Regions from separate parts of the Microbacterium sp. ARD31 genome, predicted to be linked through region 1. Evidence: riboswitches for the same ligand, from Rfam matches in the RefSeq annotation. Region 1 holds a riboswitch; each other region holds the start of a gene.

Region 1 (4,010 bases):
ACCGCCTGCAGGTGCCGCACCGGCCCGAGGCAGAGCCACGCGACGGGGCGTACGCCGTCGGGCAGGCCGACGAGGTCGGCGAGGAACTCCTCGCGGTAGAACGACACCCACCCCACGCCGAGACCCTCGGCGGTGGCGGCGAGCCAGAGGTTCTGGATGGCCAGGCAGGTGGAGTAGAGGCCGGTGTCGGAGATGGCGTGGCGGCCGAGCACGTGCTGCCCGCCTCTTTCCGGGCTGTACGTCACGACGACGCCGAGGCCGGACTCGCGGATGCCCTCGACCTTGATCCTCTCGAACGTCTTCCGTCTGTCCGGGGGCAGCTCGCGCGCGAATGTCTCCCGCTCGGTCTCGACGTGGTCGGCGAACGTCGCGCGAGTGTCCTCGTCGAAGACCAGCACGAAGTCCCACGGCTGGCTGTGCCCGACGCTCGGCGCCTCGTGCGCCGCCTGCAGCACGCGCCGCAGCTGTCCGAGGTCGACGGGCTCGCCACTGAACTCGGCCCGTACGTCCCGCCGGCGGGCGATGACGTCGTAGAGGTCGGTGCTCATGCGACCCTCGCCACGTTGGTCAGGACCTGGGCGCTGACCTCGGAAAGCGGGAGGTGGGTCGCCTGCATGGCCACGGCGAGCTGCCCGGCGAGGCCCATCCGCATCGGGCCCTGCTCGCAGTCGACGACGATCGCGGTGGTCTGCTGCTCGGCGATCCAGTGTGCTGCCTGTCGGCTGCGTCGTACGGCGTCGGCACCGTGGGTGGCGCGGCCGTCGGTGATGACGATGAGCAGCGGCCGTCGACCCGAGTCGCGGACCTTCTCGACCCGCAGCACCTCTGCCGCTTGAAGAAGGCCCTCGGCAAGGGGGGTACGCCCTCCTGCCGGCAGGTCGGCGAGCCGCTTCGCCGCGATGTCGACCGAGTGGGTCGGCGGCAGCGCGACCTCGGCGCCGTCGGCGCGGAACGTGACCAGCCCGACCTTGTCGCGCCGCTGGTAGGCGTCGAGCAGCAGGCTGAGGATCGCGGTCTTCACCTGCGCCATCCGCTTGCGGGCGGCCATCGAACCGCTCGCGTCGACGCAGAAGAGGACGAGGTTGGCCTCCCGCCCCTCGCGGCGTGCGGTCCTCAGGTCGGTGTCCTCGAACCTGATCCTCCCGGTGCTCCGGCCGCGGGCCCGCTGGTGCGGCGCAGCCGCCCGGATCGTCTCGACCAGGTGCAACCCACCGCTGCCGGTCGGGTCCACGCCTGCACGCCGCCCGTTGGACGTCAGGGCGCGGCTGCGCTTCCCCGACTCCCCGGCCCCCGTGCCGGTGACCTCGAACCGCTTGACCCTGTATGGATCCGCTGGGGTCGCGACCATCGCCTGATCCGTCGGTTGAGGAGGGCCCCCCGGGCCCGTCTCGAAACCAGGATCCTCGGCCGCCGGGCCGTCGGACGTGTTGCGATCCGGCTGTTCCGGCGACCGATCCGTCTCACGTCCGTCGCTGTGATCCGTCGGTTGAGGAGGGCCCCCCGGGCCCGTCTCGAAACCAGGATCATCCTGATTGTTAGGCCCACCACCCGGCGGCTCAGGCTCCGGCTCCCCATCCCCAAGGACCTGGTCGAGCAGCTCCTCATCGAGCCCCGGCGCATCGAACGGATTCCTGCGCCGCCGGTGCGGCAGGGCGAGCAGCGCAGCCTGGCGGATGTCGGCCCGCGTGACCGAGGTCCGGCCGTGCCAGGCGGCGTGCGCGATCGCCGTACGCGTGGTGACGATGTCGGCGCGCATCCCGTCGACCTCGAAGGCGGCGCACACCTCGGCGACCTTGGTGAGCACCGCGTCGGTGAGCTCGACCTCGGGCAGCAGCTTGCGGGCGGCGGCGATGCGGTCGGTCAGCGCGCGCTCGGCGTCGGCGTACGACTGCACGAACGTGTGCGGGTCGGCGTCGAAGGCGAGGCGACGGCGGACGACCTCCGCGCGCAGCCGCGGGTCGCGCGGCGCGGCGATCTCGACGGTGAGGCCGAAGCGGTCGAGGAGCTGGGGGCGGAGCTCGCCCTCCTCGGGATTCATGGTGCCGACGAGCACGAAGCGGGCGGCGTGGGCGACCGAGACGCCGTCGCGCTCGACGGTGGAGCGACCCATCGCGGCGGCGTCGAGCAGCAGGTCGACGAGGTGGTCGTGGAGCAGGTTGACCTCGTCGACGTAGAGGATGCCGCGGTGCGCGCGGGCGAGGAGACCTGGCTCGTACTCGGCGACGCCGTCGGCCAGCACCTTGGAGAGGTGCAGCGATCCGAGCACGCGGTCCTCGGTGGCGCCGACGGGCAGCTCGACGAGGCGTACGGGCCGGGTCTCGGTCTCCGCGTCCAACGGCCAGGTGCCGTCCGGCGATGTGTCACCTGGCGCGCTGGAGAACCGGTCGCCCGCGACCACCTCGATCGGCGGCAGTACGGAGGCAAGGGCGCGCACGGTCGTGGACTTCGCCGTGCCCTTCTCGCCGCGGACCAGCACGCCGCCGACCTCGGGGGAGATGGTGGTGAGGATCAGGGCCAGCGTCATGTCGTCTGATCCGACGACAGCGCACAGGGGGTACTGCAGTGGCATGGGGGCTCCCGCTCTCGTTGCCATCTTCATGGGCGGCGGGAGGCCGGTCTTCGGACTTCTCGGATCGCCATGTTCGACGTCTCGAGTCACCGCAGCGGGCCCTGTGTCGGAATCTCACCGACTTCCCAGATTCTCCCCAGACTTCGGGGCACCTCTCGCCAAGTTCGGGTCACGATAGCGTCTGCGGCCATGTCGTCCACTGGTGTGCCCACGGAGATCGTGGTCGTCGGGATCGGGGCGGACGGCTTCGACGGTCTGGCGCCCGCCTCGCGCTCGCTCGTGCTGGAGGCGTCCGTGCTGTGGGGCGGGTCGCGTCATCTCTCACTCGTCCCTGACGTGCCCGGTCAGTCGCGCGTGCCGTGGCCGTCGCCCCTCGCCGCCGGCCTCCCCGGTCTCCTTGCTGAGTACGCCGGTCGCCCGGTCGTCGCCCTGGCGTCCGGCGACCCGCTGGTCTCCGGGATCGCGACGACGCTGCTGGAGTACGGCGCTCCGGTGCGGGTGGTGCCGGCTGTCTCGTCAGTCGCTCTTGCCCGGGCCAGGATGGGGTGGTCAGCCGAGTCCTGCGCCGTGGTGACGGTCGTCGGGCGGTCGGTGTCGCGGGTGCTGCGCGAGTGTGCTCCGGGGCGGCGGGTCCTCGTGCTGTCGTCGGACGCGTCGACGCCAGCGTCGGTCGCTGCGCTGCTGACGTCCTCGGGCTGGGGCGCGTCGACAATGACCGTCCTGGGCGACCTCGGTTCGTCGTCGGAGTCCTCGGCCTCCGGTGTCGCCTCGTCGTGGTCCGAGTCATCGCCGGCGTTGAACGTCATTGCCGTCGAGGTTTCTGGAAACGGGCTGGCGTCGTGGGCGCCGGGCCTCCCGGACGACGCCTACGAGCACGACGGACAGCTCACCAAGCGCGACCTCCGCGCCTCTGCGCTCGCCCGCCTGATGCCCGCCCCCGACCAGCTCCTCTGGGACGTCGGCGCTGGCGCCGGCTCAGTCGGCATCGAGTGGATGCGCGCCCACCCCACCTGCCGCACCATCGCCATCGAATCCGATCCCGAACGAGCCGCCCGAATCGCTCGCAACGCTCACGCCCTGGGCGTCCCAGACCTTCAGGTCGTCGAAGGCCGCGCACCGTCAGCGCTGACCGGTCTTGAACCCCCGGACGCGATCTTCATCGGCGGCGGCGTCACCCGCGACGGCGTCCTCGACACTTGCTTGAGCTCAATCAAGCCCGGTGGCCGCCTCGTCGTCCACGGCGTCACCCTTGAGACCGAGACGTTGCTCGCCAAGGCGTACGCCGACCACGGTGGCGAGCTCACTCGCATCAGCGTCGAGACCGCTGAACCAATCGGGACCTTTACCGGCTGGGCTCCCGCTCGCGCAGTAACTCAATGGGTGCTCACGAGGTCCGCGCGGTAGGTCTTTACCTAGGGCACCCCGCCCACTATGACGCACG
Region 2 (4,010 bases), on a different contig from region 1:
GCTCGGCGAGCTCGCCCGCCGCAGCAACGAGGACGGGGTCGACCTCGTCGACCTGCCCATCACGCCGACCGACGTGGCCCGGATCCAGGCGCTCGTCGACGCCAGGACGGTCAACGACAAGCTCGCGCGGCAGGTCATCGAGGGCGTCCTCGCCGGCGAGGGCAGCCCGGACGAGGTCGTCGAGAAGCGCGGGCTGGCCGTGGTCTCCGACGACGGTGCCCTCGGTGCCGCTGTCGACAACGCGATCGCCGCCAACCCCGACGTCGCCGACAAGATCCGTGACGGCAAGGTCGCCGCGGCCGGCGCCCTCATCGGCGCGGTGATGAAGGAGATGCGCGGCCAGGCCGACGCCGGGCGGGTTCGCGAGCTGATCCTGGAGAAGCTCGCCTGACCCCTCCCAGCCGTCCCCCAGGGGTGGAGCGACCGAGAAATTCGCCGGTCTAGACAACTTGTTATGGTCGAGGCGAATCACATTGGTCACATCACCAACCAACGCTCGCACCACACGGGGGAACGGACGGCGGCTGCCGTCCGTGGGGCCCTCGGCGAGCGGGAAGGAAGTCATGCACCATCGCATTCGACCCATCCGATCGGCCGCGGTCGCCCTGTCGACCGTGGCGCTGGGAGCCGGCGTGCTCGCCGCGCCCCCGGCGTCCGCGGAGCCGACGCCTGCCCTCCGCGCCGCCAAGGCCGCGGCCGCCACCGACAGCACGCCCTCGACGATCGCGGCACAGTGGCTCGCGGGCGAGCTCAGCAACGGCCTGATGATGGGCACCTCCGGGCCGGACTTCGGCCTCACGATCGACACGGGCATCGCGCTCTCCACCGTCGCCGACCAGGGCGGGATGGTCACCGCGATCAACAACTCCCTCGAGCCGCGCATCGCGGAGTACGTCGGGGATGGGACCAAGGAGAGCTACGCCGGTCCGCTCGCCAAGGCGGCGGCGTTCGCCCGCGTCGCCCAGAAGGCGCCGACCAGCTACGGCGGGATCAACCTGATCGCACGCCTCGAGGAGCGCACCGCCGACGTGCCGGCCGACCCGGTGGCGAAGCCGCAGGAGGCCGCGATCGCCGGTCGCGTGTTCGACAAGTCGGAGTTCGGCAACCACGCCAACGTCATCGGCCAGTCCTACGCCGTGCGCGCGCTGGCGCAGGCGGGCTCCACCGAGGCGGGCGCGGCGCGCGACTTCCTGCTCAAGCAGCAGTGCGCCTCGGGCTACTTCCGCGGCAGCTTCGACAAGGCGGACCAGCCCAACCAGGCGTGCGCCGAGGGTGCCGCCGGAAGCCAGGCCGACCCCGACGCCACCGCGATGGCGGTGATCAACCTGATCGAGTCGGGCGACAAGAGCGCGGCCGTCACCGGCGCGCTGGCCAAGGCGGGCACCTGGCTGGCCGACCGTCAGCGTGGCAGCGGTGCGATCCGCGCCGCGGCGCCGGTCAGCAAGATCAACACCAACTCCACCGCGATCGGTGGCTACGCCCTCGGCTTGCTGCAGAACCGCGACGCGTCCCGCAAGGCAGCGCTGTGGGTGCGCAAGAACCAGCCCGTCGACAAGTACAAGTGCCGTACGGCGCTGACCAAGGACACCGGTGCCGTCGCCTACCGCAAGGACCGGGCGAAGGACGCCACCGTGACCGGCATCCCCGCCGACGCGCGTGACGAGTGGCGTCGGGCGACCTCGCAGGCGATCCTCGGCCTCCAGTTCGCCCCGGCGAGCAAGGACGAGCTGAAGATCGTGTCCGTGCGCAGGCAGGCCCGTGCCGGCGAGCGCGTGCAGTTCCGGGTCTTCGGCCTGGCGCCGAGCGAGAGCGCCTGCCTGCAGGTCAAGGGTGACTTCGTGCGCGTCAAGGGCAAGAAGTCGGGCGAGAAGATCGTGCGCAAGCTGCAGCTGCCCGCGGGCAACCAGCGTCGCGTCGCCCTGGTGAAGACCTCCGACGACGAGGCCCGCACCTCGCTCCGGGTCCGCAACTGACCCATCGGCACCACCCGCACAGCACCACGCTCCGGCCCGGCGTCCCGCGACGCCGGGCCGAAGTGCGTCCGGCGCCGGGCCGGGGTTACGCTTCGCAGGCCGCACCCGCCCGGGTCGGCACCACACACGCCCGAGCTGGGGAAAGCCGGTCCGAAACCGGCGCTGACCCGCAACCGTGGGCACGGGAGCGATCCCGTGCGAGCCGGAACACCCGCCTCGACGCGTCTTGATCACCATCGCTGTCGAGGAATGCAGCGGGTCGACGGTCCCACCGGCGCCCTCTGTCGCGGCGAGGGAAGGGACCATGAAGCTCCTCTCCGGACTGGCCGCCGTCGCGCTGGCCGCCACCACGCTCACCCTGCCGTCGTCGGCCTCGGCCGCCACCACGGACCCGACCCAGCGCGCGGACGACTGGATCGCCGCTGAGCTGACGGACGGCCTGGCCGTCGGCCAGTACGGCGCCGACGTCGGGCTCTCGGTCGATGCCGGCCTCGCCCTCGACGCCACCGGCCGCGCCGACACGGCGGCCGCGATCGGCGACGCCATCGGCTCCAGGCTCGTCACCTCGGACGACGTCCCCTACGGCTACGTCTCGTCCGACGAGGGCGGGCAGGTCGGCCACTACGCCAACGCGACGGCCAAGGCCGCGGCGTTCACCCAGCGCATCGGGCGCGACGCGGCGACGGCGTACCCCGCGGTCGACCTGGTCGACCAGCTCGAGACCCTCACCGACGACGCCACCGGCGTGATCGCCGACGACAGCTCGTTCGGGAACTACGCGAACACCATCGGCCAGGCCTTCGCCGCCGAGGCCCTCACCGTCGCCGGCTCCGCCGAGGCCGGTGCAGCCACCGCGGCGCTGCTGGACCAGCAGTGCCCTGCGGGCTACTTCCGCTTCGACCTCGCCGCCACGGCGTGCGACGCCGACGAGGCCGCGCCGAGCCCCGACACGACCAGCCTGGCGGTGCTGTCCCTGGTCGAGTCCGGCGACACCAGCGCAGCGGTCACGACCGCGATCGCGGACGCGACCGCCTGGCTCGAGTCGGTCCAGCGACCCGACGGCTCCCTCGAGGGCGACGCGTCGGCGCCGGGCAGCAACGCCAACAGCACCGGGCTCGCCGCCTGGGCGCTCGGCAGCACCGGCCACGACGCCGCGGCCACCAAGGCCGCCGCCTGGGTCCGCAGCCTCCAGGTGGCCGACGCCGGCGCGTGCGCCAGCCAGGCGCCCACGGGTGCGATCGCCTACAACCCGGCCGACCTGACCGAGGCACGCTCCGCCGGCATCGCCGCCAACCCCACCGTCCGGGACAAGTGGCGCCGTAGCTCCTTCCAGGCCGCTCCGGCCCTGCTGTGGACGCCGGCCGCCGCGACGACCCTCGCGATCTCCACCCCCGCGACCGCCGTCGAGAAGACCAGCGTCACCGCCACGGTCCGCGGCCTCGCTGCCGGCGAGCAGGCCTGCGTGAGCCTCGGTACGGACGTTCGCCGGGTCGTGGGGACCGGGTCCGACCTCACGGTCACCTTCACGCTCCCCGCCGGCGCCGCCGCCCGCACCTTCACCGTGGCCACGCTCGACGGCACGGCCACCTCGACCACCAGCGCCACGGCAGTCCCGCCGGTCGTCACCCCGCCCGCTCCCGCGCCGAGCGTCGGCGAGCTGTCGGCCGCCAAGGTGGTCAAGGTGCGCAAGAACCGGTTCAAGGTGACCGTCGCCTGTGACGCGACCGTCGCCTGTGCGGGCACCCTCACCGTCCGCACCGCCGGCAAGGTGAAGGTCCCCGGGATGGTGCGCAAGAAGCTCGTCACGGTCTCCGAGCGCACCTACACCGTCGCCCCCGGCGGCGAGAAGCGCCTGGTCCTCAAGCTGACGAAGACCGCGCGGGTGCTCGTGGCCGACGGTCCGCTGAAGGTCCGCGCGGTGCAGAAGGCCAAGGGCGCGCAGCGCTCGGTCACGACGTTCCGGCTCAAGGCCGCCAAGGGCTGATCGGTCGATGAGCTCCTCCTGGACGCGCTCCCTCGCCCGCGCCGCGGCAATCG
Region 3 (4,010 bases), on a different contig from region 1:
AGCGGACGGTGGCGTTGCTGCTCACGGGCGGCGCGGTGCTCGTCGTCATCGGGTTGGGGATCGTGTTCCGGGACGATCCGGAGCCGATCGGCTACCGCGTCGACGGGTTGAACAACGGGCTGCCGCTGCCGGAGATGGATCCTCCGAAGGAGGGTCTGCCGCTCGACCTGATCGCCGGCAGTGTGGTGGCGCTGGGTGGCGTGATGCTGGCGTTGACCGGTGCTGTCGCGACGGGTGTGTGGCTCGGAAGCGGGCGCCGGGACGACCACCCGGGCTGAGAGGTTGGCGGGGGCGGGCCGGATCGGTGCACCAGCGCGGGCAGTTCGCCGGTGTGTCGCGGCCGCCGAGCGTGGGCGACGCGGATCCTTCCGCGAACTGCCTGCGTGGTGTCGCCGTCAGTGGGTGATGAGCGACTTCCACGGCGTGACGACCAGCTGCTCCGGCAGGCCGTCGATGGCCGCGCGATCGAGCACGCCGCCGGGGATCTGGACGTGGGCGATGCCCTCCGCCACCTCGCCGTACGGCGGGGGCTCGCTCGCCGCAGACAGGCGCGGGTCGGCAGGCTGGGAGGCGGGTGGGACCGGAAGCTCGTCGACGTGCCAAGCGGCGTCGCGGACCTGCTGGAACGCGCGGGCGAGGCCGGTGAGGCGGGCCGCCGCCTCGGAGATCGGGACGACCGGGCCCCAGTGGGTCGAGCCGATGCGGAGCTGCACCTCGTCGGGTGACAGCGCGACCAGCCCGAGGTCGCAGGAGCGGTCGACGAGGTCGCCCCGGCCGTCGTCGAGGACGAGGAGGAATCGGCCGGGGAGCTTCGCGAGGGACGGCGTCGCGCAGACGCGCTCGTCGAGTTCGGCGGCCACCCCGCGGAGGTCGGCGCGGCCACCGTGCAGGCCGGTGAGGGGCGAGACGAGGACGTTGCGGACCAGCTCGTGGTCGGGGTGGGGGAGCAAGCCGGTCGCGCGGATCGCCTCGACCACCTCGGGCGGTACGGCGCCGTCGACCAGCGGCAGGGCGCGCAGCTGGAGGTTGGCCCGCTTGGTGAGGTGGACCTCGCCGTCTCCGTAGGCCTCGGCGACGTCGAGGAGCGCGGCGAGCGTCGTACGGCTCACGTGGCCGCCGGGGATGCGCAGGCGGACCAGCGCGCCGTCATCGGCGGGCCATGGGCGGAAGACGCCTGGGCACAAGTCGCCTCGGGTGCGGGTCACGGGGTGAGTGTGGCACTGGCCGAAGATCGTGGAAGGTTCGAGTCATCTGGTGGCTCGGATGTTCCACGATGTCGGAGGTTTCGAGGCTCGCTGCGCTCGCACCTCAACCACCGATGGAGGGGCGCTAGGCTCGCGGCACCACTCCGCGTGGAACCCAGGAACCCGGTGCGAGTCCGGGGCGGTTCCGCCACTGTGAGGGCCCAGCAATGGGCCTGAGCCAGACACTGGACCACGCGGGATCCGACAAACGAGGGGCGAGAACCCCCGGGAGGAAACCGTGCGCATCGCACTGCTGTCCACATCCGACACCGACCTGCTGAGCGCGCGGGCGTCCGGCGCCGACTACGTCCTCGCCAACCCGGCGCGTCCCGGCCACCAGCCGATGGCCGAGGTCATCGAGGGGTGCGACCTGGTGGTCGGGCGGCTGCTCGGCTCGCCGCAGGACCTCTGCTCCGGCTTCACTCGCGTTGCCGCGACGGGCATGCCCGTCGTCGTGCTGGGCGGGGAGCAGTCGCCGAGCGCCGAGCTGATGGAGCTGTCGTCGGTCCCGATCGGCGTCGCCGCCGAGGCACACCGCTACCTCGCCGAGGGTGGCCCGGAGAACCTCCGCCAGCTGCACGCCTTCCTCTCCGACACCGTGCTGCTCACCGGCGAGGGGTTCGAGCCGCCGGCGGTGCTGCCGCAGTGGGGGTTCGCCGAGCGACCGGAGGTTTCGAGGCTCGTCGCTGGCGCTCCTCGCGCCTCAACCACCGGGGGGTCGGGCGCTCCTCGCACCTCAACCGCCGGGGGGTCGGGCGCTCCTCGCACCTCAACCACCGAGAAGAGCAGGATCGGGGTGCTGTACTACCGCGCCCACGAGGCGAGCGGGAACACCGCCTTCGCCCACGCCCTCGCCGACGCGATCGACGCGACGGGGGAGGCGGTCGGCGTACCGGTCTTCGCCGGCTCCCTGCGCGCCGCTCCCGACGAGCTGTACGACGCGCTCGGCACGCTCGACGCGCTCGTCGTGACGGTCCTCGCGGCGGGCGGCAGCGTGCCGGCGGGCGCGAGCGCCGGCGGGGACGACGAGTCGTGGGACGTCGCGCGGATGTCGGCGCTCGACATCCCGATCATCCAGGGCCTCTGCCTGACGAGCAGCCGGGCCGAGTGGGAGGCGTCCGACGACGGCGTGAGCCCGATGGACTCCGCCACGCAGATCGCGATCCCCGAGTTCGACGGGCGGATCATCACTGCGCCGTTCTCCTTCAAGGAGGTCGACGCCGACGGGCTCCCGCACTACGTCGCCGACCCCGAGCGGTGCGCGCGGGTCGCGGGCATCGCGGTCCGCCACGCGCGCCTGCGCCGGATCCCGAACGCCGAGAAGCGGCTGGCCCTCGTGCTGTCGGCGTACCCCACCAAGCACGCGCGCATCGGCAACGCCGTGGGGCTCGACACCCCCGTCTCCGCGATCCGGCTGCTGCAGCGGCTGCGGGCGGAGGGGTACGACCTGGGTGCGGGCGAGGTCGTCGAGATCCTCGACCGCGACGCGACCGACACCGAGAAGGGCGACGCGCTGATCCACGCCCTGATCGCGGCCGGCGGGCAGGACGAGGAGTGGCTGACCCAGGCGCAGCTGACCGACGCGCACGTGCGGATCACGCCGGAGCAGTACGCCGAGTGGACCCGCGACCTGCCCGACGACCTGCGGGCCGAGATGGTCGAGGCGTGGGGCGCGGCGCCGGGCTCGCTGTTCGTCAACGACGCCGGCGAGCTCGTGCTGGCGACCGTGCGCGCGGGCAACGTCGTACTCCTCATCCAGCCGCCGCGGGGCTTCGGGGAGAACCCCATCGCGATCTACCACGACCCCGACCTCGCGCCGACCCACCACTACCTGGGCGCCTACCGGTGGCTCGAGCACGGGTTCAAGGCCGATGCGGTCGTCCACCTCGGCAAGCACGGCTCGCTGGAGTGGCTGCCCGGCAAGAACGCCGCGCTGTCGGCGAGCTGCGGCACCGATGCCGCGCTCGGCAACCTGCCGATGGTCTACCCGTTCCTCGTCAACGACCCGGGCGAGGGCGCGCAGGCCAAGCGGCGCGCGCACGCGACGATCGTCGACCACCTGGTGCCGCCGATGGCCCGCGCGGAGTCGTACGGCGACATCGCCCGCCTAGAGCAGCTCCTCGACGAGCACGCCAACATCGCCGCGATGGACCCGGCCAAGCTGCCGGCGATCCGCGGCGAGATCTGGCAGCTGATGCACGCTGCCGAGATGCACCGCGACCTCGGGCTCGACGAGCAGCCGGACGCGGAGGACTTCGACGACTTCATCATGCACGTCGACGGCTGGCTCTGCGAGATCAAGGACGCGCAGATCCGCGACGGGCTGCACGTCCTCGGCGAGGCGCCGTCGGGTGAGGCCCGGGTCAACCTCGTGCTCGCGATCCTCCGCGCCGCGCAGGTCTTCGGCGGGCAGGCGCAGGCGGTGCCGGGGCTGCGGACGGCGCTCGGCCTGGGTCTCGATACGACCCCTCGTCCCTCGGGGTCTACTCGACCACCTGAGGTGGAGACCACCGTCGAGGTCGACCGGATCGAGGGGATCGCTCGGGACCTCGTCGAGCAGATGGACAAGGCCGACTGGGACGTCGCGCGCGCCGAGGAGCTGCACGACGACCCGGAGGTGCAGCGGGTGCTGGAGTTCGCGGCCACCCAGGTCGTGCCCCGGCTCGCCCGCACCACCGACGAGCTCGACGCCGTCGTCCACGCCCTCGACGGCGGCTTCATCGCCGCGGGTCCGTCGGGGTCGCCGCTGCGCGGACTGGTCAACGT

The links. Region 1 has a riboswitch for cobalamin ahead of Q9S36_RS48555 (VWA domain-containing protein). Riboswitches for the same ligand answer to the same signal wherever they lie in the genome.
Region 2: it holds a riboswitch for cobalamin, as region 1 does, so the genes downstream of both, Q9S36_RS38850 (hypothetical protein) here and Q9S36_RS48555 (VWA domain-containing protein) in region 1, are expected to answer to the same signal.
Region 3: it holds a riboswitch for cobalamin, as region 1 does, so the genes downstream of both, cobN (cobaltochelatase subunit CobN) here and Q9S36_RS48555 (VWA domain-containing protein) in region 1, are expected to answer to the same signal.

The regions. Positions count from the first base shown of each region.
Region 1 is NZ_JAUZVE010000078.1:5,197-9,206, reverse strand. Features, by position in the region: gene bluB (5,6-dimethylbenzimidazole synthase) at 1-548, opposite strand, end outside; gene Q9S36_RS48555 (VWA domain-containing protein) at 545-2,524, opposite strand; cobalamin riboswitch at 2,593-2,740, opposite strand; gene cbiE (precorrin-6y C5,15-methyltransferase (decarboxylating) subunit CbiE) at 2,759-3,973, shown strand.
Region 2 is NZ_JAUZVE010000035.1:23,341-27,350, forward strand. Features, by position in the region: gene gatB (Asp-tRNA(Asn)/Glu-tRNA(Gln) amidotransferase subunit GatB) at 1-391, shown strand, start outside; gene Q9S36_RS38845 (prenyltransferase/squalene oxidase repeat-containing protein) at 564-1,973, shown strand; cobalamin riboswitch at 2,068-2,207, shown strand; gene Q9S36_RS38850 (hypothetical protein) at 2,278-3,957, shown strand; gene Q9S36_RS38855 (hypothetical protein) at 3,965-4,010, shown strand, end outside.
Region 3 is NZ_JAUZVE010000089.1:12,992-17,001, forward strand. Features, by position in the region: gene Q9S36_RS49840 (hypothetical protein) at 1-278, shown strand, start outside; gene Q9S36_RS49845 (hypothetical protein) at 396-1,205, opposite strand; cobalamin riboswitch at 1,322-1,454, shown strand; gene cobN (cobaltochelatase subunit CobN) at 1,483-4,010, shown strand, end outside.